3 regions of the Bacillus sp. SYZHCR11 genome follow, and region 1 is predicted to be linked to each of the others. Evidence: riboswitches for the same ligand, from Rfam matches in the RefSeq annotation. Region 1 holds a riboswitch; each other region holds the start of a gene.

Region 1 (9,664 bases):
TATCGACGACGATGCTGTCATCCAAAACCCCTTTGTTGCGCGGATTTTTGTAATGATCCATGATCACTTGTCTGTATAATGTATCTAAATTTGCATTAAAAGACATTTGTAAAGTACTCCTTTGTCTTTTGGAGGGCTTCCGCGAGCTTATCGATCTCTTCCTCTGTATTATACAGATAAAAACTCGCTCTCGCAGTAGCAGATACATCCAGCCATTTCATGAGCGGCTGGGCGCAATGATGGCCGGCTCTGACCGCAATGCCCTCAGCATCGAGGACAGTCGCGACATCATGAGGGTGAACCTCATCAAGATTAAATGTCACAAGTCCCGCCCGCTCTTTCGGACCGTATACCGTCACGCCGTCCAGCTGCTCGAAGCGGTCAAGCGCATAGGCTGCAAGCTTATGCTCATGCCGGGAAATCTCGTCGAGTCCGATCTCTTCAAGAAAATCAATCGCGGCTCCCAATCCGATCGCGCCTGCGATAATCGGCGTGCCTGCTTCAAATTTCCACGGAAGCTCTTTCCAAGTTGATTCATAAAGCCCTACAAAGTCGATCATTTCGCCGCCAAATTCGGCCGGTTCCATATTCTCAAGCAGTTCTTTCTTGCCGTACAGCACGCCGATTCCCGTCGGGCCGCACATTTTATGGGAAGAAAGCGCGAAGAAGTCGCAATCCAGGTCCTGAACGTCAATTTTCATGTGCGGTGTGCTCTGCGCCCCGTCCACCACGATGACAGCGCCATTGTCATGAGCGATTTTGGCGATCTCTTTAATCGGGTTAATCGTGCCGAGCACGTTTGACACATGAGCGACTGCCACGATCTTCGTATGGCTTGTGACAGTCTGCCGGACGTCGTCCAGCGAAAGCGTGCCGTCTTCCTGCATCGGGATATATTTTAAAGTCGCGCCGGTTGCTTTTACTGCCTGCTGCCACGGAATGATATTCGCATGATGCTCCATTTGGGTGATGACCACTTCATCACCGGGTTTTAAGCTGGCGCGGGCATAGCTCAGCGCCACCATATTCAGTGAAGTTGTCGTGCCTTTTGTGAAAATGACCTCAGCCATTGACTTCGCATTGATAAACTTACGGACTTTTTCACGCGCACCTTCATAGCCGTCTGTCGCTCTCGTGCCAAGAGTATGAACGCCTCTGTGAACATTGGAATTGTATTTGCTGTAATACTGATCCACTGCTTCAATGACAGCACGCGGCTTCTGGGAAGTCGCCGCGCTGTCAAGGTACACGAGGTCATGTCCGTTCACTTGCTGATGAAGGATCGGGAACTGTTCACGAATATCGGTGATATTCATTATTTTACTTTCCTTTCGATGACGGAGACGAGCTGTTTCTTAACTCCTTCAATCGGAAGCTCTTTTACCACCGGAGCAAGGAATCCGTAAATGACTAAGCGCTCCGCTTCTTCTTTCGGAATTCCGCGGCTCATTAAGTAGTAAAGCTGGATCGGATCCACACGGCCGACAGATGCCGCATGTCCTGCAGTTACATCGTCTTCATCAATTAAGAGAATCGGGTTTGCATCTCCGCGTGCTTTTTCACTCAGCATCAGGACGCGGGATTCCTGTTCAGCGTTTGCTTTAGACGCGCCGTGCTCGATTTTGCCGATTCCGTTAAAGATGGAAGATGCGGCATCTTTCATGACTCCGTGCTTCAGGATATAGCCTTCAGAAGCCTTACCGAAGTGGATGATCTGCGTCGTAAAGTTTTCCGTCTGTTCTCCTCTTCCGACAACTACGGTTTTCGTATCGCCGTATGTGCCGTCTCCGTAGAGGTTTGTCGTGTTTTCAGAAATCGTGTCGCCGTCGTTCATCAGTCCGAGCGCCCACTCGATTTTGCTGTCTCGTCCGCGCGCGGCTCCGCGGCGGTTGACGTATGTTGTGACACCTGCTGACAGGTTGTCAACGGCGCCGTATGTCACGCTGGCATTATCACCTGTGACCACTTCACTGATAATGTTGAATACCGCTTCTTTCGGATTCACCGTGCTGATGTAGTTCTCAACGTAAGTGACGGAGCTGTGGTCTTCAGCGACGATCAGCACGTGGTTGAACAATGCCGTGTCATTGCTTTCATGAACGTAAACGGCCTGAACAGGCGTCTCCACCTGAACGTTTTTAGGAACATAAAGGAATGCCCCGCCGTTCATTAATGCCGCATGAAGCGCAGTCAGTTTATGCTCGTCGACCTTTACGCCGTCTTTCATGAAGTATTTCTCAACGAGGTCGCTGTGCTCACGGGCAGCCGTTAAGATGTCCGTGAAAATAACGCCTTTGTCTTTCAGTTCTTTTGAAAGAGAAAGGAAAGCAGGCGTTTGATCACGCTGCACATATAACGTTTTGTCTTCGTTTTCGATATCGATCAGCGCTTTTGCTTCATCAGCTAAATCTTCTAAAGAAGCAAGCGGCGCGTTATCTACTGTATGCTTGTTGAACTTTGTAAAGTTCCAATTTGTGATTTTTGTTTTATCAGGCTTAGGCAGCGGCAGATCTTCAGCTTTTTCAAGAGCCTGTAAGCGCAGGTTTTTCAGCCAGGCAGGTTCTTGATGCTTTTCGGAAAAGCCTTTGACATATTCCTGATCTACGGATAGTTTCGTTTCCAATGTCATGATTATCCCCCTAACGCTTACGCTTCTTGGCCTACAGTTTCGTCTTCAATGCCTAGTTCCTGTTTAATCCAGTCATAACCTTCCGCTTCAAGGCGCTGTGCAAGCTCCGCGCCGCCGGATTTCACTACGCGTCCCTGCATCATAACGTGAACGACATCAGGCGTGATGTAGTTCAGAAGGCGCTGGTAGTGAGTGATCATTAAGCAGCCGAAGTTTTCGCTGCGCATTTTGTTGATTCCTTTAGAAACGACTTTAAGCGCATCGATATCAAGACCTGAATCGATCTCGTCAAGAATGGCGATTTTCGGCTCGATCATCATAAGCTGAAGGATTTCGTTGCGTTTTTTCTCCCCGCCTGAGAAACCTTCGTTCAGGTAACGCTGCGCCATTTCAGGGTCCATTTCAAGGAACTCCATGTTTTCGTCCATTTTGCGGATGAATTTCATAAGAGAAATTTCATCGCCTTCTTCACGGCGTGCGTTAATCGCAGAGCGAAGGAAATCGGCATTTGTCACACCGCTGATTTCGCTTGGGTACTGCATCGCAAGGAAAAGACCCGCCTGAGCGCGCTCGTCCACTTCCATTTCCAGTACATCTTTGCCGTCAAGCGTGATGCTGCCTTTTGTAACTTCGTATTTCGGGTGTCCCATAATCGCTGCTGAGAGCGTGGATTTACCGGTACCGTTCGGCCCCATGACAGCGTGGAATTCGCCGCCTTTTATTTCAAGGTTTACACCTTTTAAGATCTCTTTTCCTTCGATTTCAACGTGAAGATCCTTGATCGTTAATGTTGAAGCAGCCATATCTATACCTCCAAAATATATAATCATTATTCTCAATTTATTCTCATTCTAATTTTATAACAAATGAAAAGTAAATACAACTTTTTATATTACCCGGAACATTCCTAAAGTTTATCAAAGATCAAGGCGTAATTAAAGCTGTTTGAAACAGAAAAAGGGCGGAAATCCACCCTTTTTTACTGACCGATTTTCTCATTAAGCTGCGCTGCGAGGAACTTGCTTTTTTGATATTCAAGCTCCCTCTGCCGTTCGACTTCCATCCTTTTTGAAAGACGCCGTCCGTATTCCTCGTAGCCGATGCCGTGTGACTTCTGCATCGCTTTTTCCATTTCAGGCGTATAGTCAAGGTCCAGTCTCTCTTGGCTGGTGCAGATAATGAATCAATCCCTTCATATATTTGTTTCTATTGTAACAATGATCCGCTGCTCCGGCCAAAGAGGGTGTGCCCCTGAATCCTTTCGAATGTGCCGGAAACCGGCGCTCGCTTTATCTGAAAAACGGTATTCACACGATTGCTCATTCTAATGCGTCGTATGTCCGAATTCCTGAATACACTGCTGCACGAGGGTCACTCCCTGACTGAGAGCCGCGCCGCCCCCGAATGCCGCCGCGACGCTGATGACCTCAAGGATGTTTTCTTCTGTGGCCCCTTGGTCAAGGCAGCCCTTCGTATGATAAATCATGCAAAATTCATCTTGAGCGCTGATGCTGATGCCCAGAGCGATTAATTGTTTCTCTTTTTCAGTTAATGAATCCGCTGAGAAACACTGCTCAGTAAATTCATTAAACTTCCGCCCCATCATCGGCATTTTTTGCTCGAATATGCCTAAACCTTCTTTATATTGTTTCAATGCGTCATGCACGCTTTTTCCGTTATCCTGGTATTGAGCCACTGCCATTCCCTCCAATCGTTAACCTTCCTTTTTATTATGGACAGTTCTCCGATTAATACCCGAAAAAAACCCCGGATGATTCATCCGGGGTTTTCGCTTTATTCAGATACGGGAAGCACGGCTCCGTCGTATTTTTTCTCAATAAAGTCTTTGATTTTCTTAGAGTGAAGCACTTCCATAAGCGCTTTGATTTTCTCTGATTTTTCGTCACCTTTGCGTACGGCGATGATGTTTGCGTACGGGTTGTTTTTCGTTGATTCCACTTGAATCGCATCTTTTAACGGATTCAGTTTGTTTTGAATCGCATAGTTGACGTTAATGAAGACTGCATCGCCTTCTTCTTCATTATATGCTTTCGCCGTTAATTCAGGGGCGATTTTTTTGAATGTCAGGTTTTTCGGGTTTTTCGTAATGTTTTTCGTAGTCGCTTCAATCGTTTTTACCTTCGGATCAAGTGTGATCAGTCCGGCTTTTTCAAGCATCGCCAGCATACGGCCTTGTTCAGCGACATTGTTAGTCATGATGATGGTCGCGCCTTTAGGCAGGTCTTTCAGTGATTTGTATTTTTTCGTGTAAACTCCGAATGGCTCAAGGTGAACGGCTCCGGCATTCACGAGTTTGTAATCTTTATTTTCTTTCATTTCCTGTTCAAGGTAAGGAACGTGCTGGAAGTAGTTCGCATCCACTTCATTATCAGCTAACGCTTTGTTGTACATTTTGTAATCGTTCAGCACTTTTACTTTTAATGTGTAGCCTTTTTCCTTCAAGAGCGGTTCCGCTTCTTTTAAGATTTCAGCATGCGGTGTTTTTGTCGCGGCGACAACGATTTCCTTTTTATTCGAGCCGTTTGATCCGCAGGCGGCTAAAACTCCCGCGAACACAAGCAGCAGCGCACTTAATACAATCTTTTTCAATGTAAATCCTCCCTTATCTTTTGTCTATTATATTTGTAATTACATCACCGATAATCTGAATGATAAAGACGATGATGAGTATAAATACTGTCGCTACAAACGTTACATCCGTATTATTGGACTGGTAGCCTTCTACATATGCAAGGTTTCCGAGTCCGCCTGAACCGATGGCGCCGGCAATGGCGGTAGATCCGATCAGGGCGATGGCCGTCACGGTGATGCCTGAAATTAACGCAGGCATTGATTCAGGAATCAGCACTTTGAAGATAATCGTCGATGTCTTTGCTCCCATTGATCTGGCAGCTTCGATGACTCCTTTATCGACTTCCCGGAGCGCAATTTCCGCAAGACGGGCGTAAAACGGCGCGGAGCCGATAATCAGCGCCGGCAATGCGGCATTCGGTCCTAAAATCGATCCGACCAAAATCTTAGTAAAGCCGAGAAGCAGAATAATTAAAATAAGAAACGGAATAGACCTGAAAATATTAACGACCGCCGCAATCACGGTGTTAATGATTTTATTTTCCCATAAGCTTCCCTTGCCCGTTAAAAAGAGCAGAAGACCGAGAATCGCTCCGATGATAAATGAAAAAACTAAAGCGATGACCGTCATATAAAGGGTCTCGTATGTGGCCGTCCACAGCTCGGTTATATCAACGTTCGGGAACCATTTTTCAAACATTTGTGATCACCTCTGCTTCTACCTGTTTGTCTTTGATGAACCGGATCACGTTTTCTACTTCTTTTTCCTGACCGTCAATATGAATGAATAATGAACCGTAAGCTCCGTCCTTCGTCTGTGAAATTTTCCCCTGCAGAATATTAACGTCCACATCAAAGTTTCGGATCATTTCCGTAATGAGGGGCTGCTCGGCGGCCTGCCCGACAAATGAAAGCTGAATCGTTTTCCCTGTCGCTGTTTCCTGCAGAAAATGCTGGATGGTTTCTTTCGTCTCCTCCGGTTCTGTCACCTGCTGAACGAAACGCTTGGTCATCGGTTCGCGCGGGTTTCTGAAAACTTGGAGTACTTCGCCTTCTTCAACGACTTTCCCGTTTTCCATGACGGCGACTCTGTTGCAGATTTTTCGGATGACGTGCATTTCATGGGTAATGAGCACGATCGTCAGACCGAGTCTGTCGTTTATATCGGATAAAAGATCCAAAATTGAATCGGTCGTCTGCGGATCGAGCGCTGATGTCGCTTCATCGCACAGAAGGACTTTCGGATTATTAGCGAGCGCCCGGGCGATACCGACACGCTGCTTTTGACCGCCGCTCAGCTGCGACGGATAAGATTTTTCTTTCCCCTCTAATCCGACCAGTTTAATCAATTCATCAGCGCGGCGGACCCGTTCGCTTTTTTTCACGCCGGCGATTTCCAGCGGGAACATAATGTTCTCCCGGACGGTGCGCGACCACAAAAGGTTAAAATGCTGGAAGATCATGCTGATTTCCTGGCGCGCTTTTCTCAGCCCGCGGCTGCTTACTTTATTTAATTCCGTCCCCGCGACTTCCACGGTTCCCGACGTCGGCTTTTCAAGGCCGTTCAGGAGACGGATTAAGGAACTTTTACCAGCTCCGCTATATCCTATAATTCCAAATATTTCGCCCTTTTTGATATCAAGAGTGACATCTTGGACAGCATTGACATCCCCATGCTTCGCTTTGTAAATTTTTGAAACATTTTGAAGATGGATCAAAGCAATCACCCGCCTTACACTATTCTAAGAAATCTTCCGGGTTTCTCCGCAAAAGAAAAGCCTTTCTGCAAAAATGAGCAGAAAGGCTTATTGAAAAAGGCCTTTCTCTCATCTTTCAAAGCAGACCGCTTTGAGTGAATTGGCACCATTTCAACATTGTTGATGGTTGCCGGGCTTCATAGGGCACTTCCCTCCACCTCTCTTGATAAGAGAAAACATATCGTATTTTCGTCCGGAAATTCTTACTGTAGAATAGCACGGCGAATGATAAAAAGTCAATAAAATAAATATTGGAAGCTATTGTCACATAGTAGATTGGCAGTTACGGCCGTTTACTGATCGCCTGAAAAAATCCGTTTGTCAGCCAGAGGATGGCCTCCAGCTTCAGCAGGGCTCTGAATGATCCTTTCACTTTGAGTTTTCCGCTTTGGATAAGCTTTTGCAAAGAGACATCACCATGCAGGAGATGGATGATTTCCGTCTGGTTTCCGTAAAAGGTCAAATTAGATTTCTCCTTTGAAGCCGACGTTTTTCTCATTTCTCCCTGTCCGTTAATTGAGACCGTTAAGGCTTCTGTTTCTCCTTGGAATGTAATCAGCAGCGTTGAGGCGTTTAATAGCGGTTTCAAAAACAGATGCTGTCCGTCATTCTCTGAAACTTCTATTTTCTCCACTCGTATAACCTCCCGTTTTAATGGCCATACATACACTTTCTCTTTTTAACGGACAGAACCCTTTATAAACCGCACGACATTTTCCTGTAAATATTGTCACATCGGGAACGTTTGCGATGTTTTTTGTTTAATCAGCTCATATAAATAGGAAACGGAGCGGAAGGCGTATCCTTTCTCAACAAGCTCTCCGCCTTTAAACAGCAAAAAGCACGGAACGCTTTCAATCTGATAGGCTTTGGCGAATGCGGGGGAATAATTCACGTTGTTTTTATAGAAGGCGGCGCCGGGCAGCATTTCTTCGACGACAGTAAGCATTTTGGACGCCAGCTGGCATGTGCCGCAAAACGGGGTGTACAAATACAGGAGATAAACGTCATCCTGAATCGATTCGAGTTCATTTTCTTGGAGTTCTTTCATGATTACCACCTCAGGTCGTTCTTTTTCAAAAATACAGTGTCAGCATCAAAGCCGGCTCTGATCAGCACAGATGCGAGATGATGGCCCGGGCACGACTCGACTTGCCTGTATGTTCTGTCTATATAAATATGGCGCGCTTCGGGAAGCTCCCGTTTCAGCTGTTTTCTTAATTTTTCTCCGGAGTCATCTGCGTCCGTTAAAATATAGACGTCTCTGTCAAACAGGCGGTCCGCCAACTCTTCCAGTTCGGTTTGGCCGATCGTCCCGTTTGTACAGACGATTTCCGCGGGTTCGATGAGCACTTCCCTGACTTTGATTTTATCAGATTTTCCTTCTACGATAATGACCTTTTCATCTCCGTTGTACATAAGCGTGTCACCTGCCGATTGTTTTAGCGTCAGATTGAAAAAGAAGGCAGTGAAATTCACCGCCAACTGTTAACACCAGCCATTCTCATAATCGCAATCGACATATTTCGGATCGCTGCCGTTTATGACATCGGCTGTTTTATAAAATTTTTGATTTTCAAATGAAAAGCCCTGTTTGAGCTCGTACTGGTCCATGCCTGTCATCTCGCCGATGGCTTCATTTTCATGAAACAAGGAAAACCGGCCGTTTTGAAAGCGGCCCGTGACGTTCTCCGTCACATCGACCTTTTGTTTATCAAAAGCCATTTTAGACACCTCCCGTTACAGATAGAGTGTCCAAATGGCCCCTTTGCTATCCGATCAGTCTTCCTGTGTCATTTCGTCATATTGCTCAGAAGTCATGAGGTTTTCGATTTCTTCAGCATCAGCCGGTTCCACGACGATCATCCACGCTTTTTCATACGGAGACTCGTTTACGAATTCAGGACTGTCATCAAGGTCTTCGTTCACTTCCGTCACCGTTCCGTTAATCGGTGCGTACAGTTCGGATACGGTTTTGACGGATTCCACGCTGCCGAATGGCTCGTCCGCTTTAATTTCGGCGCCGACTTCCGGAAGCTCGACAAATACGATGTCGCCAAGTTCGGCTTGCGCGAAATGTGTAATCCCGATACGGGCTTTTCCGTCCTCAACTTTGACCCATTCGTGCTCTTTGGAATAACGCATATCTTTCGGTGTGCTCATCTAAATCCCTCCATTTTTTTCTTATAATAAGAAGATACCATAATTCTTTGAACCTGGCATTACATCCAATATTTTTCGAATTGGTCTTCTTTAAAGCCGACAGTGACTTTTTCGCCGTCTGTCGTAATCGGGCGTTTCAGGAGCATACCGTCTGATGCCAGAAGTTCGAGCTGTTCATCCTCTGACATATGGTACAGTTTTTCCTTTAAGTTCAGCTCGCGGTATTTCATTCCGCTCGTGTTGAAAAACTTTTTGAGCTCAAGACCGCTCTTTTCATAGAGGTCTTTAATTTCTTCTTTCGACGGAGTTTCCTCCGCGATATGTATTTCGTTTATTTCCTTGCCGCGGTCTTCCAGCCATTTTTTCGCATTACGGCACGTTCCGCATTTAGGGTACCAGTAAAAATTTAACGACATCTTCTTCACCCCTTGTAAATGATCGTCGTTATTTTAACACAATCACTTGTAAAAACCTATAACGTTGCTTCATGAAAAAGCGCCCCTGATGAAGGAGCGCTTTCAGC
Region 2 (9,664 bases), on a different contig from region 1:
GTACGCACTTGTCGCCGCGGCGCCTCTTTGGCCCGCCGTAGAAGAAATATTAATGATATCTCCTGATTTTCTCTCAATCATTTCAGGAAGAACGGCGCGTGTCACGTGGTATACACCCATTACATTAACTTGAATGATGTCTTCCCACTCTTGAGGCGTAAGATCCAAAAATCCGCCGAATTTGCTGATTCCGGCATTGTTAATCAGGATGTCAACCTCACCGAGTTCTTCTTTAATAGAGGAGACGGCTTGTTCAACCTCTTTTTGGTTTTTTACATCGGCAGCAGCGAATGATGCCTTTACACCAAGGGCTTTCACTTCTTCCGCAACCTTTTCGACATTTGCTTCTGTACGGCCGATTAAACCGATATTGACTCCTTCTTTGGCTAAAGCGATAGCGGCGGCGCGGCCGATTCCTCTGCCCGCACCCGTGATAAGAGCCGTTTTGTTTTGTAAGCTTTCCATGTCTTTCACCCTTTCTGAATGTCCTTATGTACGATTTCACATTATAAGCAGAAAAAAAACAATTAGCAAATAAAATGATTCAGCACGATCGGTAAAGGGTATCAACTGAAAAAAAGGAGTGAAAAGCAGATGATCATCATTTTGTATATCAGTGCTGCCGTTGCGGCTGCCGCATTAATTTATGCAGCCGTATCCGCCGTGCATTTTAAAAGAAACACAGCGCCTGATATAAAGAAGATTAACGCCGCGACAGCGTCCATGCAGACGTCTGTTGAAGAAATCAAAACAGAAACCCGTTTGTTATCACAAAAGCAGAAAGAACTGCAGGAAGACTTTCTTACTAAAAAAACAGCCGTGCAAACGACGGCAGCCGAAGTTAAAGGAACGCCTCACGTCCTGAAAATGCTCTGGAACGCCGGTAAAAGCGGTTTATGAGCCTGCATGTCATCCGACGTTTTTGATGACACTAAGAGAAACTGGCGGATTCAAGGAGGCATAACATGATTTGCGATCGTGAGCGGCTTGCGCATTTTTTGCAGCAGCTTAAAGCATTATCATCTTCGGGAGGATTTACAAAATCGGATTTGCTGACTCCGGAGTTCCATTTAGCCAAGGACGGAGATCTGGATATGTATTATTCGCCTCATAATGAGTATATCAACCCACATGCTGCGGTTGTCATCTCCGGAATTACACCCGGTTTTTTTCAGATGCAGCGGGCGTACAAAGCAGCGGCACAGCTTTTAAAAAACGGCGAATCTCTTGAGGTGATAGCATATGAGACAAAAAAAGCGGCCGGACTTTCCGGTTCCATGAGGCAGCACATCATCGAAATGCTTAATGAATGCGGTCTGCCGGCCGCGCTTCACGTTGAGGATTCATCCCGGTTTTTTGATTCAAAAAGGGAGCTGCTTCATACGACATCCGTTATCAAACACCCTGTTTTTTATAAACAGAAAAACTATACGGGACACCGGCCGGCCATCAGCAGATCAGCTCTTCTCAGCCGTTACGCGCTGACATGTTTTCCGGATGAAATAGAAATGATGAAAAAAGACATTCTGCTTATCCCTCTCGGAAAAGCAGCAGAATCAGCCTGCCGCACGCTGAAGAAGAACGGCAGAATGGGCCATGCGGTCATTCTGGAAGGCTTCCCGCATCCGTCCGGAGCAAACGGACATCGTTTCAAACAATTTCACGAAAACAAACAATCGTTACGTGAACAAATTCAGCGGTTTGCCGGGTTTCTTCAGCAGCCGTAAAAAAACGCCCCGAATTTTCGGGGCGCTGCTGTTAAGAAGCGTATTCAGGCAATGCTTTATTGTGTTTTGCCGTTTTCTCTTCAGGTATTTTGATTTGATTTGTCAAGATCGCACTTACGAAATAGAGCGCTGCGAAAATCCATACAACGCCTTGTGCGCCGACAAGCCCGATGAACGCCCAGGCAAGCGCGGGGCCGACAAATGCCGACAGGCCCGCAGCCAGATTTAACACAGACATGGCAGCACCTTTATTGCTGCCGGCCGCCGTCGGCACGATAGCCCCGATCGGAACGAACCCGGCGAGGAGCCCTCCCCATATAAAACCGACAATGCTGACGAACAGCAAATTCCCATGTGATACAACAGGAGCATAATATAATAAAAGAGTAAAAATGCCGCAGCCCACTCCTCCGAACCACATGACAGTCTTTTTCCAGCCGAAGGCATCGCCGACTGCGCCGAAGATTAAGTTAAAGACGATATTTCCGAGAAAAATCGTTCCCCAAATTTGCAGCCATACATTTGTAGAAATGCCGTGCTGCGCCATATGCATCGGGAGGAATACCGGAAATCCATATGTTCCGATGCTGTTAATGATCCGAATGATCCCCCCAGAGAGCACGCACGGATTTTCAGCAAGGATGGTGATTCCCTTCATTAATTCCTGCGCCTTTTCCCGCTTATCTGCCTTTTTCTTTTCAAAGCGGTCCCTATTTAAAATCAAAGCAAAAAACGCGCCGAGGCATACCCAGAAAATTGAACTCCACAGCGTATTCAAATAGCCGAAGGATTTGATGGCCCAGCTTGAATACCAAGCACCGAATACAAACATCCCGCAGCAATATGCAATCCAGAACCAGCCGACCGCCGTACTGAGCCTGTTTTTCGGCGACCGGTAAATCACCCATGTCAAAAATGAATAGGCAAACAGCGGGTAACCCAGCCCTTTAATAAAATACGTGACATACATCACCGGCAAATTAAGATTCTCAAATCCGTATGCGATAAACGCGGCTGTTCCGATGACGTAAAACAACAGCCCCATAAACATCGTCCGCTTTGCGCCGAAGGCTTCGAGGCAGACCCCTGAAAACCACGACGCCACAGCAAGAGAAATACCGTAAACCGTAAACAGGGATGCTGATTGCTGTACCGTCAAGCCGTTTTCAACTAAAAACGGGCTGAGCCAGCCTTGTTCAAGGCCGTCTCCCATCATAAACAGCACGACCCCTAAAAATCCCCAGGCGAGCTGTTTCGGAATTCCTATTTTATTAAGCATTTTTGTTCCTCCTCAGCAATCTTTCATGTTGTCATCTCATCCCCAAGTCAGCCTTTCACCGCCGGCTGAAAATGAGTAAATAATTTTTGGGTATGTTTCCATTCTTCATATAGGAAGAGATCCGTCTGATCCGCTTCCGGCTCAATTACCTTTGTGCAGGTCGAAAGCTCTGCTTTCACACCGAGAGCTTCGTTGCAAATCATCACCGCTCCCATTGCGGATGCCTGGCTGAACCCCTCTCTCTTATAGATTTTCTTTTGAAGAAGGTTAGCAAGAAACTGCGTCAAAGCATCACTTTGGAAACCGCCGCCGCACACCTTCACATAATCTTGTGAAAAGGAAGCCGCCTCTGTTAACGCCTCATAGTTCCATTTGATTGAAAAAGCGATTTCCAGCAGTGCGGCTTTGACAAAATGGGCTCTGCTTAAGTTTTGGGACAGCGGAGCGTCAAAAATAAATCCGCCTTTTGCCAGTGCGTTTTTCTCAGGAGATAAATAGGAGCCTAACGCAGATATACAGGCATGATCATGTTTCGGCAGACTTGCGATTTCCCGTTCCATGACGCTGTAGGATTCATTCGGATAAAAAATGGATTTTAATTTTTGATAATTGAGTCCTGTTACACCCGGATTCGTTTCTAGAAGCCATTCACCTTCTTCTGTATGGCAATTCAGCCATGCATTCTCTAAACTTTCGGTTCCGGTCTCCGCTGTTATCTTTGTAATCGGCGTCGTCGTGCCGGATACGATGACGATATCTCCCGGCTTTGCATCTGCACTTTTGATGGCAAGCTGTGTGTCTCCCCCGCCTGCAATCACAGGCACTCTTTCAGAAAGACCGAGCACCGCCGCTTTCTTAAACGTTAACATTCCGACAACCGTCCCAGATCGGACGAGTGAAGGAAGAATGGCAGAAGGCACACCGAAGATGTTGCATAATTTCTCTGACCACGCCTTTTTCCTTACGTCAAACAGCAGTGTTTCAGCAGCCTGTGACGGTTCATAGCTTAAAATTCCGCTCAGCTCAAATGTCACCCAGTCACTGATGCTTGTGATACACTTCACTTCTTTCCATAAAGACGGCTGTCTGGCTTTTAATCCGACAAGTTTCATGGCGGAAAATAAAGCGCTCGGTAGACGTCCGGTTTGCTGATGCACTTCTTCTTCTGCCTCAATCCCGCCTTCCCATTCACGCCCTCTGTTATCAATGTTGGGCAGACCGAGAAATGCCTTTTTATCTTTATTGATCAAAACGATTCCCTGCCTCTGGCTTGTTGAGGTGATTCCGATTAATGTAATATGAGGGCTCTTGGCAATAGCCTTTCTTGCCATAGCGCTGATTTGCGTCCATAACCCTTCCGGTGAGAAATATCGTCCGTCCGGATAAAGCGGATCCGTCACATATTCAATGTCTTCCCTTTCAAGCGCGGTCACTTCGCCGCCGGCAGTCACGACCGCGACTCGCGCATTCCCAGTCCCGATGTCAAATACAAGGTAGCCTTTTTGTTCAGCCATTACAGCCTCCTGCTTCCGTTTCAAGTTCTCTTTTGTTATAAAGTTCACGTATTGAGCAGGTTTGATCTTGTTTCCATTTGAAAAGCGCTTCATTTAAAATCTTCACATGATGATCTTCCACTTCAAATGTTGCGCCCGCTAAATGGGGAGTCGCGAACACATTCGGCAAAGAGATCAATTCATAATCAGAAGATTCAGGCGGTTCGTGATAAAACACGTCAAGGATCGCTCCCTTAATCCGCCGTTCTTTCAGCACCCGCAGCAGCTCTTCCCTGTCTGTAACCGCCGCTCTTGACGTATTGACAAAAACAGCTTCCTGTTTCATCAATTGAAAGTGCCGGGCGCCGATAAGGCCGATGGTTTCTTCTGTGCGCGGCAAGTGAACGGAAACAATATCACTTTCAGAAAATACCTGTTCAATCGTCGTTTTTTCATACTCCCGGTTTTCATGACGGACAAATGGATCATAGTAAAGCACCTTGCAGTCAAAAGCGGCCAATAGCCTGGCGATTCTCTGTCCGACAGCTCCGAAACCGATAAGGCCGACTGTTTTCCCCGTCAGCTCATTTCCTCTGAATTTGACGTAAGCCTGCAAATAATCACCATTCCACTTTCCGTCCTTCAGCCACTGATGGGAAGAATACGTATGACGCAAAAATGAAATCACATTTCCGATAAACATTTCAGCAACGGCCTGGGCATTGCGGGCCGGTGTAAAGAAAACGGGGATTTTTCTTTTAGTCGCCGCCGCAATATCCACATTAGACGGCATTCCTCTGCAGACACCGATAAAAGCGGAATCCGGCAATATGTCAATAACACGCTGAGACACCTCATCAAGTTCGGTTATAAGCCCCGACGCGTTTGTCTCATGAATCATCCGGATCAATTCATCTTCCCGATAGGCCCGGCCGTGCTTCTTCCACGGCCGGTGCACAGTCCGGCCGAACAGCTCAGCCAGCTCCTTCAGCCCCTCGTCGTGATATGGCGCGGTAATTAAAACCGTCATGGTGCAAAACATCCTTTTCACATAAATTTTTTCATAAAAAAATCTCTTTCCTCAAAGAAGGAAAGAGATTCATATACCGTCTTTATCCGCTTGAAGCGCACAAATATGTATAGACCATTCTTTCCTATCTTTCAAGCATACGCTTGCTGGAATTGGCACAATAAATGTTGCCGAGGTTTCATAGGGCCAGTCCCTCCACCTCTCTGGATAGAAAATAAAATGATGAAATTGTCAGGCTGTTTAAAAGAATAAACTCATCATAGAAAAGTCTTTCCGTAATGTCAACACTTTTTTCTGAATTGACGTTCGATTTTGAAATGTTATAATGCTTACAATATAAACAAAGAGGAGAAATGGGCTATGAATTCTGCTGCAACACAGCCGAACGGGGTCTTTAAGTCGGTGTGCTCACTAGACTGTCCCGATCAATGCGGCTTGCTTGTGACAAAAAAAGACGGAAAAATCGTTAACATTCAGGGAGACCCCGATCACCCGGTCACATCAGGGAATATTTGCAACAAAGTCAGACACATGGCTGAGCGTATTTATGATGAGAAGCGCGTAACCGTTCCGTTAAAAAGGATCGGTAAAAAAGGTGAAGCCGCGTTTGCGCCTATTTCCTGGGAGGAAGCAATCAATACAATCAGTTCGCGCTGGAAAGAGCTTATTTCCGAAGAAGGAGCGGAAAGCATTCTTCCGTACAGCTTTTACGGCAATATGGGAAAACTGGCGGCAGAGGGAATGGACCGCCGTTTTTTCCATCGTCTCGGAGCGAGTCATCTCGAACGGACGATCTGCAGCAAAGCCGGTTCTGAAGGCTATAACTATACAATGGGAGAAGGAGCGGGTACTGATCCGGAGGAGACCATACATGCTAAGCTCTTTATTTTTTGGGGAATCAATGCCGTCAGCACGAATATGCACCAAGTCATGATTGCTCAAAAAGCCCGGAAAAAAGGGGCTAAAATTGTCGTTATCGATGTACATAAGAACCAAACCGGCCGGCTTGCTGATTGGTTTATTCCCATTCGTCCCGGCACAGATGCCGCACTCGCCCTCGGTATCATGCATATCTTATTCGCTGAGAACCTTCACAATGAAGCATTTCTCACAGAATACACCGAAGGCAGTGACGAATTAAAAGCGCATGTCAAACACTATGATCCGGAAACGGTTTCTGCTATTACAGGCGTTAAAGCCGACGATATCAGACGCCTTGCGAGAATGTACGGAGAAACCTCCCCTTCCCTTATCAGGATCGGAAACGGCATTCAGCACCATGACAATGGCGGAATGATCGTCCGCACCGTCTCCTGCCTTCCGGCTGTTACAGGGCAGTGGCTCAACACCGGAGGAGGCGCAATCAAGCACAACAGCGCGGTATTAAACTATAACAGACAAGCGCTCCAGCGGCCTGATCTGCTTTACGGCCGGAAGCCGCGATCATTTAATATGAACAGGCTCGGAAGCGTTCTTTTAGAAACAAAACCGCCCGTGCGCTCCCTGTTTATTTACGGTACGAATCCCGCAGTGGTGGCGCCGGAAGCGAATAAAGTCAGAAAAGGCCTGCTGCGGGAGGATTTATTTACAGTCGTTCACGATCTGTTTTTAACGGAAACCGCCAAATATGCGGATATCGTGCTCCCCGCTGCATCCGCATTTGAAAACACGGATTTTTACACGTCTTACTGGCATCATTTTATTCAGCTGCAAAAACCAGTGATCGAACCCTACGGGGACAGCAAATCGAATACGGAAGTGTTCCGTCTGCTTGCCGGAGCAATGGGATTTACCGAGCAGGAGCTTCAGGATTCTGATGAAGAATTAATCAGACAGGCGCTGGACTTTCCCGACAATCCGTATATCGAGGATATTGATTACGAAGCGCTCTCACGCCATTCCTTCATGAAAGCCAAACGGAAAAAACCGCTTTTTCCGGGAAAGCTCAAGACACCGAGCGGAAGAATTGAATTATATTCGGAAAAGATGAAACAGGACGGTTATCCGGCGCTGCCGACACACATCCCTCTTGAGAGCGATGACGATTTTCCGCTTTTATTTGTCCCGGGACCGAATCATAATTTTTTGAATTCGACATTTTCAAATAACGAAAAACACGTAAAACTGGAAAAAGCGCCAAAGCTTTTCATTCATACAGAAGATGCTGTACGCCGGAACATAGAAGACGGAGAAACCGTTAGAGTTTGGAATCACCGCGGTGAGTGCGAATTGACAGTTTCGGTCGGCGAACAGGTGCTTCCCGGCGTTGCGGTGAGCCAAGGTCTTTGGGCCGATATGGATGATAAAAAACAGCTCGTCAATTCGCTCACGCCCGATCGGCTGGCGGATATGGGCGGAGGCGCTGTTTTCTTCTCCGGAAAGGTGCAGGTGGAAAAGCTCAGCAATCAAAACCGTCCGCAATAAACGCACGGCGGTTTTGCTGAAGGCTGAATCCTCCGGCCGGCTTCACCGTATAAAAAATGATAACGTTTATTGGAGGTTTGGATATATTACCGGCATCGGAATCGCTTTAGCCGGATATTTCATCGGAGACGGATTGAAAACTTTAACTCACCTGATCCTCATGAACATCTGACATTCCGCATATCACGAGAAACGGAAAGCGGTATGTGCAGAAACCGGCATTAAGAGAATGGCTGACTTCCATGCTGGAAAAAGAATAACAGCTGCCATGAAAAGCGGGAAGAGTTTTTCTCTTCCCGTTCATTAAGGTTTGCCCCCCTGCCTCTCTTCAACCCCAAACATACGACGGATATCGTTCTTACGTAACGAAACATCCCCTTCTTTTGATTTCAAATAAAACCCTTTCTTATATAACCGTATGACTTCCTCATATGTAAGCTCATGACGAAGGAACGCCATTAAACGCCCATCTTTTTCATCTTGTTTATTGAACCATTCATACCGTTCTGACCAGTTCACTTTCTGAATGTCAAACACCTTCCCACTTTAGATTAATGCCCTTTTCGCATTTATTATACTTTTTTCCCCTTCTGTAAACACTCCGACTGTCTGTGGCATTTTTGAAAACAGCCGTACCCGCCTATTAGTCACCATGTTGACTTATTTCCCTTTGTGATGTATATTGTAATTGTCAACATGGTGACAATTTAGATGGGAGATAACTTATGGATATTAAATTACTAATGAAGGAACTGCATTTTATGCAACAAAGTTACGCATCATTATTTTCGGTTGTCAATAAGGTGCAGACTCGGGGGGACGAATACTTAGAAATGTTGACTTCCCGACAGCACATGACTCTTATTGCTATTGCCCATTTACCGACGGAAGATACCACACTTATGAATATCGCTAAAAAGCTGGGCACAACAAAACAAACCGCTAACAAATTAATTTCAAGTCTCTCGAAAAAAGGATATGTTCACACTGTGCCAAGCAAACTGGATAAACGTGCAATCAATATTGAGATTACCCCTGAAGGAAAAAAAGCGTTAATTTCCTGTTCAGAAAGATCCACCTATTTTTTAGCGGATATGTTTCATGAGTTCACAACTGAAGAAGTTGAAACATTCTGGAGGCTATTGCAAAAACTTTATCGTTTTGATGGTGAAGAACAGGACGGTTTTGAAGAAAAAGCACATTTGAAAGTTGAAGACCAGGCACAATCCATCTCAGATGACTATGAAGAAAAAATCATGGCTGAATTTTCAAAACGGCGATATGGGAGTGCAAACGATGAATAATATGCTTTATCGAAAAGTAAAAGAAACTGAGGATAAGATGAAGGAAAAATGCTATGAGCTGAAAGATAAAATTGATCAATTTATTTCTCATGCTAAATATAAACTTCATTGCAATCGTAAACTGGACCGAGCCGGCAATTATATATCAATTGCCATTGGACTCTTTATCCTAACTGCCTCATGGCTGACCGCAACACAATGGCTGCTTTGGATAGGCGCGGCGAGTATTTTGAGTAATGCCTGTTTGCTCATTATAAAGCCTGTTAAAAATTGAAAATCTGAAAAAAGCTCTCTAAAAGAGAGCTTTCTTTTATTAATCGTCTTAGTCTTCATCTTCTTCCCGATTTTCTTTCATCTCATGAAGTCTTTCATAAAAGAACTTTATAAAATGGGCAGAATTAAGTTCT
Region 3 (9,664 bases), on a different contig from region 1:
TTCTGTTTAATAAGAGAAACCGCTTGCGCCATTACGGCATGCGGCCTCAAGAAAAAGGAGCGGTGATAGATGACAGATCAAGTCAGGTGTGCGGTGCTGGGATTAGGACGATTAGGGTATTTTCATGCGAAGCATTTAGCCGGCGAAGTGCGGGGAGCCGAGCTTGCGGCCGTCTGTGACCCGATGAAGGGGAAGGCGGAAGCGTGTGCGAAAGAATTAGGAATTGCCAAATGGACGGAGAATCCGTATGAACTGCTGGAAGATCTCACGATTGACGCCGTCATCATTGTCACGCCGACAAGCACACATGCGGAAATGATCATGAAGGCGGCTGAAAACGGCAAGCACATCTTTGTTGAAAAGCCGCTCACCCTGAGTCTTGAGGAATCGATAAAAGTCATGAAAAAAATCGAAGAAACGGACGTCATCTGCCAGGTCGGTTTTATGAGGCGGTTTGATCCGGCATACGCCGACGCGAAAAGAAGAATCGACGCCGGGGAAATCGGCAGACCCATTTATTATAAAGGATTTACAAGAGATCAAGGCGCACCGCCCGCGGAATTTATCAAACATAGCGGAGGGCTTTTCATTGACTGCTCGATTCATGATTACGACATCGCGAGATATCTCATGAATGCCGAGGTTACGTCTGTCAGCGGGCACGGGAGGATTTTAAAGCACCCGTTCATGGAGGAGTGCGGCGATGTCGATCAGGCATTAACATATCTTGAGTTTGATTCGGGCGCGGCCGGCGATGTGGAGGCAAGCCGAAATTCTCCGTACGGCCATGACATCCGCGCGGAAATTATCGGGACGGAGGGAAGCATTTTAGTCGGCACGCTGCGGAAAAGCCATGTCACCATTTTAACGGAGTCAGGCAGCAGCTACGAAATTATTCCGGATTTTCAAGCCCGCTTTAAAGACGCTTACCGTCTGGAGCTTGAGCACTTTGCCGAATGTGTGAAAAAAGGGGAAACGCCGATTGTGACAGACATCGATGCCGCGATTAACTTAAAAATCGGGATCGCCGCGACGGAATCTTTTAAAACCGGAAGGCCTGTAAAGCTTACCCCGGGCGCCCCCGGCTATGCCGGATTATGATAGATTCGAAGTAAAAAAGCAAAGGCCCGGCATGCCTTTGCTTTTTTATGATTCATATGAGAAAAAAATGTAGTCAGTCGGCACGCCTTTATAGCCCATTTGGTGAAGCATCGCGCTTATATTGCCGCGATGGTATGTGCCGTGATTCACAATATGCCGGATCACATCGGCATATGTCGTCCGAAGCGTTCCCATGCGCGGATGAGAAATGGAGATCGGGCCTTCCATGTTCTCCGATTCTCTTAAAAATTCGCTGTATTCTTTGTCCAGTTCAGTCATTCTATGTTCAATCGCCTCAAAATCTCCGTCAAGCTTTTCAAATTGATCAAACTGCGAGACGATTTGTTCGTAAGTTTCTCCGTAAAGCACGTGAAGCCAAATGTAATCAGCCCGGCATATATGCACAAGCACGGCGTTCAAAGTCGGAAAAACACTATCCAGTTCCTGCTGTAAGCTTGCCGCGGGCAGGGTCTTCAGATGCTGAATAACTTGCTCATTGGCCCATCTGTGGTAGTGATACAGCTTTAAAATGTCTGACATTCCAATTCCCCCTCTTCCTTCCGGTACATTCAACATGACCTGGCCGAATTCCTTTTATCGAAACAAAAGCGCCGCAAAATAAAAAGCAGCACCCCACATCACCAATGCCGAGCATTGATTCAGGATGCCGAGGAGCCGGCCGCCTGTATCCGCGGTTTCGTTTAATAAAAGATTACGTCACGATGGCGCCGAGCGCTTCTGCGAATGTAACGGCATGAGACGGAGAGATGCGGCATCCTTTCAGCTTATCAAGCGAGACGTGCAGATGATCAAATGTGCACGTGCTGATATCCATATTAAAAAGAGACGTGCCGATGAAGTTTGCGCCGTTCAAATCACAGACGTCAAGATCTGTGTATTCAAGAACGGCATCATTCCACTCACTTTCTGAAAGGCCGCACGAGTCAATACGGACATGCTTCATATTGGAATAGCTGAAGGAGCTGTAATTTGCGAGGCAGTCTTCAAACCGTACATGACGCATGGCGGAATCCGCCAGATTCAAGCCGAGAAGTTTTGAATGCTGAAACGCCGTTCTATGGATGATGCTTCCGCTGAAATCAGCGTTTGAGACATCACATTTGTCAAACAGGACATCCGTACATTCCATATGTCTGAAAGAGACATCCGTAAAAACGGTGTTTCTGAAAATGACTTTTTCGGCGCGCAGGCCGTCCAGTTTGCCGTTTACGATGCCGTTTTCAATGATGACTTCTTTGAGCTCCTCATCCTGAAGCGCTTCAGTGAAAGAAAGCACCGGCAATTCTTTCGGGATTTTCGGTTTTTGGATCGTATTCATCTCATACTCCCTTTTCTAAACATAATAGCTGAAATCGGCAATTGGCAGATATCGTTTTCGCCCCTGCCCACCCTTGCCGAATTGCGTGTTGCTTACTGAACAAAGGGTAATATCAAAGCGGGATCGCGTCAATAGCGGCGCTTATAAAAGCTTCATTTCGTTTGAACTCATCCGGCACGCCGAAAGATAACAAAACAAAGCCCTTATAAGGGATGCCAAGGGCTTTTGTCTGTTTCAGGCGAGTTCTTTATACATGATCACATGCGGGCCGATGCCGGGTATGTCAAAGGGGCTGCCCGTGCTTTTCCAGCCGAGCTTTTCGTAATATCCCTTCACGTGACATCTGGCGTTGCACCAGACAAGCGCCGCCCCCATATCTGCCAGTTTTCGTTCCGCATAGGCGATTAACGTGCTTCCCGCTTTTTGCGTCCGGTATTCTTCAAGCGTTGCCATGCCGCGCAGCTGGTAGGCGGGCGCCGCCTGTAAAGCCTGCTGGTTCTGCGGGTAGAAAGAAGCGATGCTGATCAATGTCCCGTCGTAAAAACCTCCGAGATGAAATGCTCCTTTGACGCTGTCCTGATCATATTTACAATCCTCAATCGTCTGATGGGGGCGCAGCACGCTGTGTCTGATCGCGTATGTGTCTTCTGCGGTGATGGGTTTTACTTCAACCATGAAAAAATCCTCCTTTGCTTGATTCTTTTTCTGTATCGTACCATGAAAAAGCCGCCTGTCATATCAGGCGGCCTCTTCCGCGTCAATGCAAATATACATCAGCCCGCTTTTCATCCTTTTGCTTAATATAAGCTGCAAGTTCTGATGTCAAATCAGAACGGAGAAACGGGGTGATTAAATAAATTCCGTTAAACAGTTCGCACGCCGTGTCGAGAAGCGACTTGGCGATGGCGAGGCCTTCGGTTTTCTGCTTTTGCTTGTCTTCGCCGGCGAGCGCCATTTTTTCCCGGATGCTGTCTGACAGCTTAATGCCCGGGATTTCATGATGAATGAACTCTGCGTTGCGGCTGCTCGTTAACGGCATAATTCCGATATACACCGGTGTTTTGAGATGTTTCGTTTCATGATGAATGTCAATGAGCTGCTGCTCCGAGTAGACAGGCTGGGACACGAAGTAGTCAGCTCCGCACTCGATTTTTTTCTCCAGCCGTTTTACCGCTTTATCAAGATGGCGGACATTCGGATTAAATGCTCCGGCTACGGAAAAGTTCGTTTTCTTGCCGAGCGGTTTCCCTGATAAAGAAATGCCCTCGTTGAATTGTTTAATCAGCCTGATCAAGTCAAAGGACGTTAAATCATAGACGGAGGTAGCCCCCGGAAAGTCGCCGATTTTTGAAGGATCGCCCGTGATGGCTAAAATGTCGGTAAGCCCGAGCGTATCCAGCCCCATTAAATGTGACTGAAGGCCGATGATGTTGCGGTCTCTGCATGTAATGTGAACGAGAGAACGGATATCAAGGCGTTCTTTCAGCAATGAACCGCAGGCGGCATTGCTGATCCGCGGTGTCGCCAATGAATTGTCGGCGAGCGTCAGCGCTTCTATGCCGGTTTCTTTTAATTCAGCCGCCGCTTGCAGAAATTTGTCAAAATTCAATTTTTTCGGCGGATCAAGCTCTACGATAATTGACCGTTTTTGAGCGGCGATTTCGTTTAAACCCGGCTCGGTCCGTTCATTCCGGACGGAGATGACTTCTTCTTCCCGTCTGATTTTCACTTCTTTATCAGTGACGGGAGAAAGTCCGCGGACCGCTTCAGCCATGGCTCTGATATGGTTTGGCGTCGTACCGCAGCAGCCGCCGATAATGCGCGCGCCCTGAGTGCGGAACTGTACGGCGCTCTCCCGGAAATAGGCATCGTCCGTATCATAAACAAGCCGGCCTTCTTCTAAAGACGGGAGGCTGCTGTTCGGATAGACCGATAAATAAGCGTCACGGAATATCGGCACTTCGGTGAGCGCTTCAATCATGTGGTACGGGCCGAGCCGGCAATTGATTCCCGTTATGTCAGCGCCGAGATCGGCAATTGACCTGAGGGCTTCCCGAAGCGGCGTTCCGTCCTGCAGCACGCCCTGTTCGTGCATGGATACGTTCAGCATAATCGGAAGTTCCGTTTCTTTTCTCGCTATCTTCAGCACTTCGCGCGCCTCTTCTAAATCATAGTATGTTTCCAGGAGCAGACCGTCCGGCTCTTCGTAAAGCAATAAATAAAGCTGCTCCCGAAAGCTGCGTTTAATCTCCTCCAGGCTGTAGGCGTTTTTGTTAAATGTGCGGATGCCGCCCATCGTTCCCAATACATAAGCGCCGTCTGAGGAAGCGCGCGCGATTCTGACCGCCTCCTGATTGATTTTTTTCGTTTCATCCTCAAGTCCGTATCTTGAGAGCTTAATAAAATTCGCGCCGTACGTATTTGTCTGGATGATGTCTGCCCCGGCTTCCACGTAAGCCTTATGTATCCGCTTGATTTCCTCGGGCTTTGATACGTTCAGTTCCTCAAAACATCTGTCAATGCCGTAGGAATAGAGGAGAGTGCCCATCGCGCCGTCTCCGATTAAAATCCGTTCTTTTAAGTCTTGTAATAGTCCCATTGTTTGCCTCCTTCGTCACATTCAGCAAGGAAAAAAGAGAAATAAAAAAAGTCTTCTTAAGAAGAAGACTCTGTAATCATTTGTCTCTCTTCTTATCTTCCAAGCTGTTTTTAGCTTGCTGGATTTAGCACCTTGGTCATGGTTTGGGTTAAACCATTACACCGGTTGCTGAAGCGTCGTCGGGCCAGTCCCTCGGCTTCTCTTGATAAGAACGTTCATGTAATTGTCATGGGTTTCCAAAACTTAACTGTGAAAATCCCTTTCTCCAAATTTACCGAAAATAGAGACAATAATCAATAGGAATCACATAATTTATCTAAAATTAATAAATTGAACGTCAATCGGCAGGTCTGCCCCGCGGACGGCTGCAATAATCTGCTGCAGATCATCTTTATTTTTTCCGGTGACGCGCACTTGGTCGTCCTGAATCTGCGACTTTACCTTCAAGCCGGAGTTTTTAATCACCGCGTTGATTTTTTTGGCGCTGTCTTTATCAATGCCCTGTACAAGCTTCGCGCGCTGGCGCACCGTGCCCCCTGAGGCATTTTCGATTTTGCCGTATTCAATGTTTTTCGTCGGCACGTCCCGTTTGATCAGCTTGCCGCTCAGCACATCTTTGAGCTGATTCAGTTTAAACTCGTCATCAGAAATCAGGACAAGTTCTTCCTTTTCTAAAGTTACATCGCTTTTAGATCCTTTAAAGTCATAGCGCGTGCCGATTTCTTTCAGCGTCATCTGAATCGCATTCTGCACTTCGGGAAATTCAACTTTGGATACAATATCAAAAGAACTTTCTTTTGCCATGAGAAAACCTCCTATAACATTTCACTTATGAGTTGATTATAGTAGAATAAAGAGAAATGTCCAACTGCATAAAGCATGAATTTATGCATATTGGAAAAAATGAGAAAAACATCAGCCCCATACGGGCGAATCAGGAAGGACGATAACATGAGACCAGGGCAGCAGCTCACGCTTAGTATAGATCATCAAACCGATTTCGGTTATTTTTTAACCGACGGCGAGGATACGGTTCTTTTACATAACAGTGAAATTACAGAGGATATTGAAGACAGAGATGAAGTGGACGTATTTATTTACGTCGATCATCAGGAAAGACTCGCGGCGACGATGAAAAAGCCGCTCATCAGCTTTTATGACTACGGATGGGTGGAAGTGACGGACGCTGTGGAGGATATGGGCGTATTCGTCGACGTCGGTCTGTCAAAAGACGCGCTCGTCGCAACGGAGCACCTGCCTCCGTACAAATCCGTCTGGCCGCAAAAAGGCGACAGACTGTATTGCATGCTGAAGGTGACAAGCCGCGGACGCATGTTTGCCAAGCCGGCGCCTGAGGATATCATCAGTGAATTATTTACGGATGCAGAGGAAGACGTCATGAATAAAGACCTGACAGGCACGGTGTACAGACTGATCGCATCAGGCTCTTTTCTGATTACCGATGAAGGCATCCGCGCGTTTATTCACCCTTCAGAAAGAAAAGAAGAGCCGAGACTCGGCAGCCGCGTGACGGGGCGTGTCATCGAGGTGAAGGAAGACGGCTCCGTCAACATGTCCCTGCTGCCGAGAAAGCAGGATGCGCTTTCGGTTGACGCGGAGGAGATTCTGACCTATCTGAGATCAAGAAACGGCGCGATGCCTTACGGAGACAAAAGCGATCCTGACGATATCCGCGAACGGTTTCATTTAAGCAAAGCCGCCTTTAAGCGGGCGCTCGGGCACCTGATGAAAAACGGCAAAGTGTATCAGAAAGACGGCTGGACATACGAAAAACAATAAATTTTCTGCAAAAACATCGGTGAACCAAAACCGGTGTTTTTTATTTTCTCAAAAGCTTCTATGCCCTCATTTGTTTATCACCCTGCCGAACATACATATTTTATTGAAATAAAATATTCTGACATCCGAACCGATATATAACTATAGAAAAAAACAAAAGGAGAGTTTCAATGAGAAAAATGGCGATATTTGCGGCTGTACTGCTGCTTGCGCTCAGCACGGCGGGATGTGCCGGCAAATCCGAGGGGGCGGCGGCTGAAAAAACGAAAACAATCGGCATCATGCTGACAGACAACGGCCTCGGCGACCAATCATTTAATGATTCTGGCTTTCAAGGTTTGATGAAAGCAAGAGACGAGCTCGGCATCACATTTGATTACAGAGAAATAAAAGACACCGATACGTACGAAAAAGGACTGACCCAGCTTGTCCGGGAAGGCAATGATCTTGTTGTGGGGCTCGGTTACAGCATGCAGGCGGATTTAGAAAAGGTCGCCAAAAAATATCCGAAGCAGCGGTTTGTGCTGATTGATTCTGTATCAGACCTGGATAATGTCACCTCCGTCACGTTTAAAGAGGATGAAGGAAGCTTCTTAGCCGGAGCGCTCGCGGCTATGACGAGCAAAACCGGCACGATCGGATTTATCGGCGGTTCAGATGCCGATGTCATTAAACGGTTTAAGAAAGGCTATCTGAAAGGCGCGGAATCAGTCAAACCGAACATCCGCGTGCTGTCGGAAATCAGCGGTACGTTTGATGATGATAAGCTCGGGAAACGCATCGCCCAAAACATGATCCGAAAAAAAGCCGATGTCCTGTTTACGGCGGCCGGCTTCACGGGTGTCGGCGCACTGAAAGAAGCGGAGGCGCGAAAAGTATACGCCATCGGTGTTGACAGCGATCAATATTACACCGCCGAGCACGCCGTTATCTCTTCTTTAGTGAAAAACGTCGACCATGTCATCTATGAATTGGCGAAAGATTTAAAAGACAACAAGGAGATCAAAAGCGGTGAGATCGTTTACGGACTGAAGGAAAACGGCATGGACTTAGCCAAGATCAGAGTTGTCAAAAACGCAGGCGGGCTGACGAAAAAGATCACGGATATGAAAAACAGTCTGATTGAAAAAGGAGGCGATCTGAAGTGACATTACGGACAAGGCTGCTCGTTAACGCAGCCGTTACGATGATTTGCTTCGCCGCCGTCATCGGCTTTACCATCGTAAACATGATGAAGATTCAGGCTTCAAATGAAGATGAAGTGGACGCGCTGTTAAACGTCCAGGAAGCAAAAGCCGACCTTAATACGTTAAAAGAAAGCATCACCGGCTATTCCTATACGCTCGCAGACGCCCAGAAAGAAGATGTACAAAGCTATATGAAAAGCAGCTCAAACAAACTGGCGGCGCTCAAAAAAACGATGACGGACGATGCGGACAAAGCCGCTTATGACAAACTCGCCAAAAAATACGAATCGTGGCAGGCGGAGGCGGACGCTGCTCTTGATTCGAAAAGCCCGGCTGAAGCGACAAGGACGGCGGCCCGCATCAACGGTCTTCTGAATGATATTTATATGCTGAATCTGAAAAGCCGGGATCACTATGAAGACATGCAGAAGCAGACGGCTGACCAGATTCAGTTTATCGTTTACAGCGCAGCCGTGCTGACCATCGTGATACTTGCTGTCACCGTCATATCTTCCATCAGGCTGACGAAGAGAATTGCAGGGCCGATCCGCCGCATGGCTGAAAATGCCCGTCGTATTGCAGCGGGGAACCTTGCCGTTGAAATGCTTGATTATAAAGGGAAGGACGAACTGAAAGAGCTGAATGACTCATTCGGAATGATGGCTGAACAGCTCCGCACCTTAATTCAGGCGATCGGAGAGGTCGGCCGTGAAGTCGAGACTTTTGCGGAAGGTTTGACGAAGGAAAACCAGACGCTGAAGGACATGACCGAGCAGGTGTCCGTATCGACGGAAGAAATGGCGCAAGGCTCCCAAACCATTTCAGAAGATCTGCAGCATGCGGTGCAATTCATTGAACAAATGGATGAACATTCAAAGGCGAACGCCGAACGTTCCAAACAAACGACGAGAAGCAGCGAAGAGACGATTGCGGCGGTGGCTGCGGGGCGAGGTGCTTTAGCCGAGACCAAGCAAGCCATTGATAAAAGCAATGAGACATCAAAAGAGATTTCCGAAGCCGCCGATCTCTTCATAGAGCATGCGGCAGGCATCAGTATGATGGCGCAGACCGTTTCCGACATTGCGGGCCAGACCAATCTGCTGTCCTTAAACGCCGCAATCGAGGCGGCCAGAGCAGGCGAGGCCGGAAAAGGATTTGCCGTCGTTGCCGAGGAGATACGGAAGCTCGCAGACGGATCAGCCAAAGCGACCGCGCAGATTTTCGATATGGTAAAGCAAATTGAAGACGGCATCACATCTATTACCGGAGCTGTCACGACCGGCGTCGCTTTAGCGGACAGACAGCAGGAGCTGATGGAGAAAACGTCAGAATCATTCGCCCATATTGAACAAAAAGCCGCCCATATTAAGGCGGAGCTTACTCAATTGGACGGACGGATCATCGAATCGAAACAGCTTGGTGAGCAAGTGCTGCATCATGCCGAAAGCATCAGCGCCGTCGTTCAGGAAACGGCTGCAGGAAGCGAAGAGATTTCTGCCTCCGCGCTTGAGCAGCTGTCTTCTTTTCATAAAATGGCGGAAAGCGTCAATAATCTGGTGAGCCTGACAGAGCGGTTAAACGATCAGGTCCGCCGGTTTACTTTGTAACAGACATCCGTGCGCAAAAAACAGCCCTCTT

The links. A riboswitch is a leader RNA that binds a small molecule or an ion and turns the genes downstream of it on or off. The one in region 1 is predicted to bind S-adenosylmethionine.
Region 2: linked by a shared signal. The riboswitch ahead of AC2CGA_RS01595 (2-hydroxyacid dehydrogenase) and the one ahead of metN (methionine ABC transporter ATP-binding protein MetN) in region 1 are both predicted to bind S-adenosylmethionine.
Region 3: linked by a shared signal. The riboswitch ahead of AC2CGA_RS05505 (bifunctional homocysteine S-methyltransferase/methylenetetrahydrofolate reductase) and the one ahead of metN (methionine ABC transporter ATP-binding protein MetN) in region 1 are both predicted to bind S-adenosylmethionine.

What each region holds. Positions count from the first base shown of each region.
Region 1 is NZ_JBXUND010000002.1:169,211-178,874, forward strand. It holds gene sufU (Fe-S cluster assembly sulfur transfer protein SufU) at 1-106, opposite strand, end outside; gene sufS (cysteine desulfurase SufS) at 96-1,316, opposite strand; gene sufD (Fe-S cluster assembly protein SufD) at 1,316-2,629, opposite strand; gene sufC (Fe-S cluster assembly ATPase SufC) at 2,647-3,432, opposite strand; gene AC2CGA_RS07520 (YuzK family famiily protein) at 3,609-3,761, opposite strand; gene AC2CGA_RS07525 (carboxymuconolactone decarboxylase family protein) at 3,954-4,331, opposite strand; gene metQ (methionine ABC transporter substrate-binding lipoprotein MetQ) at 4,424-5,239, opposite strand; gene AC2CGA_RS07535 (methionine ABC transporter permease) at 5,253-5,921, opposite strand; gene metN (methionine ABC transporter ATP-binding protein MetN) at 5,914-6,939, opposite strand; SAM riboswitch class I at 7,045-7,151, opposite strand; gene AC2CGA_RS07545 (SCP2 sterol-binding domain-containing protein) at 7,262-7,612, opposite strand; gene AC2CGA_RS07550 (thioredoxin family protein) at 7,709-8,029, opposite strand; gene AC2CGA_RS07555 (toprim domain-containing protein) at 8,032-8,397, opposite strand; gene AC2CGA_RS07560 (YusG family protein) at 8,467-8,703, opposite strand; gene gcvH (glycine cleavage system protein GcvH) at 8,758-9,141, opposite strand; gene AC2CGA_RS07570 (arsenate reductase family protein) at 9,201-9,557, opposite strand.
Region 2 is NZ_JBXUND010000001.1:285,120-294,783, reverse strand. It holds gene AC2CGA_RS01620 (3-ketoacyl-ACP reductase) at 1-465, opposite strand, end outside; gene AC2CGA_RS01615 (DUF948 domain-containing protein) at 595-900, shown strand; gene AC2CGA_RS01610 (hypothetical protein) at 966-1,727, shown strand; gene AC2CGA_RS01605 (RbtT/DalT/CsbX family MFS transporter) at 1,759-3,006, opposite strand; gene AC2CGA_RS01600 (FGGY-family carbohydrate kinase) at 3,054-4,520, opposite strand; gene AC2CGA_RS01595 (2-hydroxyacid dehydrogenase) at 4,513-5,529, opposite strand; SAM riboswitch class I at 5,651-5,743, opposite strand; gene AC2CGA_RS01590 (molybdopterin oxidoreductase family protein) at 5,890-7,953, shown strand; partial or broken gene AC2CGA_RS01585 (hypothetical protein) at 8,075-8,213, shown strand; gene AC2CGA_RS01580 (hypothetical protein) at 8,257-8,481, opposite strand; gene AC2CGA_RS01575 (MarR family winged helix-turn-helix transcriptional regulator) at 8,679-9,257, shown strand; gene AC2CGA_RS01570 (hypothetical protein) at 9,250-9,531, shown strand.
Region 3 is NZ_JBXUND010000001.1:1,206,306-1,215,969, reverse strand. It holds gene iolX (scyllo-inositol 2-dehydrogenase) at 70-1,101, shown strand; gene AC2CGA_RS05520 (DinB family protein) at 1,147-1,641, opposite strand; gene AC2CGA_RS05515 (pentapeptide repeat-containing protein) at 1,814-2,440, opposite strand; gene AC2CGA_RS05510 (GNAT family N-acetyltransferase) at 2,675-3,115, opposite strand; gene AC2CGA_RS05505 (bifunctional homocysteine S-methyltransferase/methylenetetrahydrofolate reductase) at 3,198-5,039, opposite strand; SAM riboswitch class I at 5,129-5,251, opposite strand; gene AC2CGA_RS05500 (YajQ family cyclic di-GMP-binding protein) at 5,352-5,843, opposite strand; gene AC2CGA_RS05495 (CvfB family protein) at 5,943-6,839, shown strand; gene AC2CGA_RS05490 (BMP family lipoprotein) at 7,010-7,987, shown strand; gene AC2CGA_RS05485 (methyl-accepting chemotaxis protein) at 7,984-9,633, shown strand.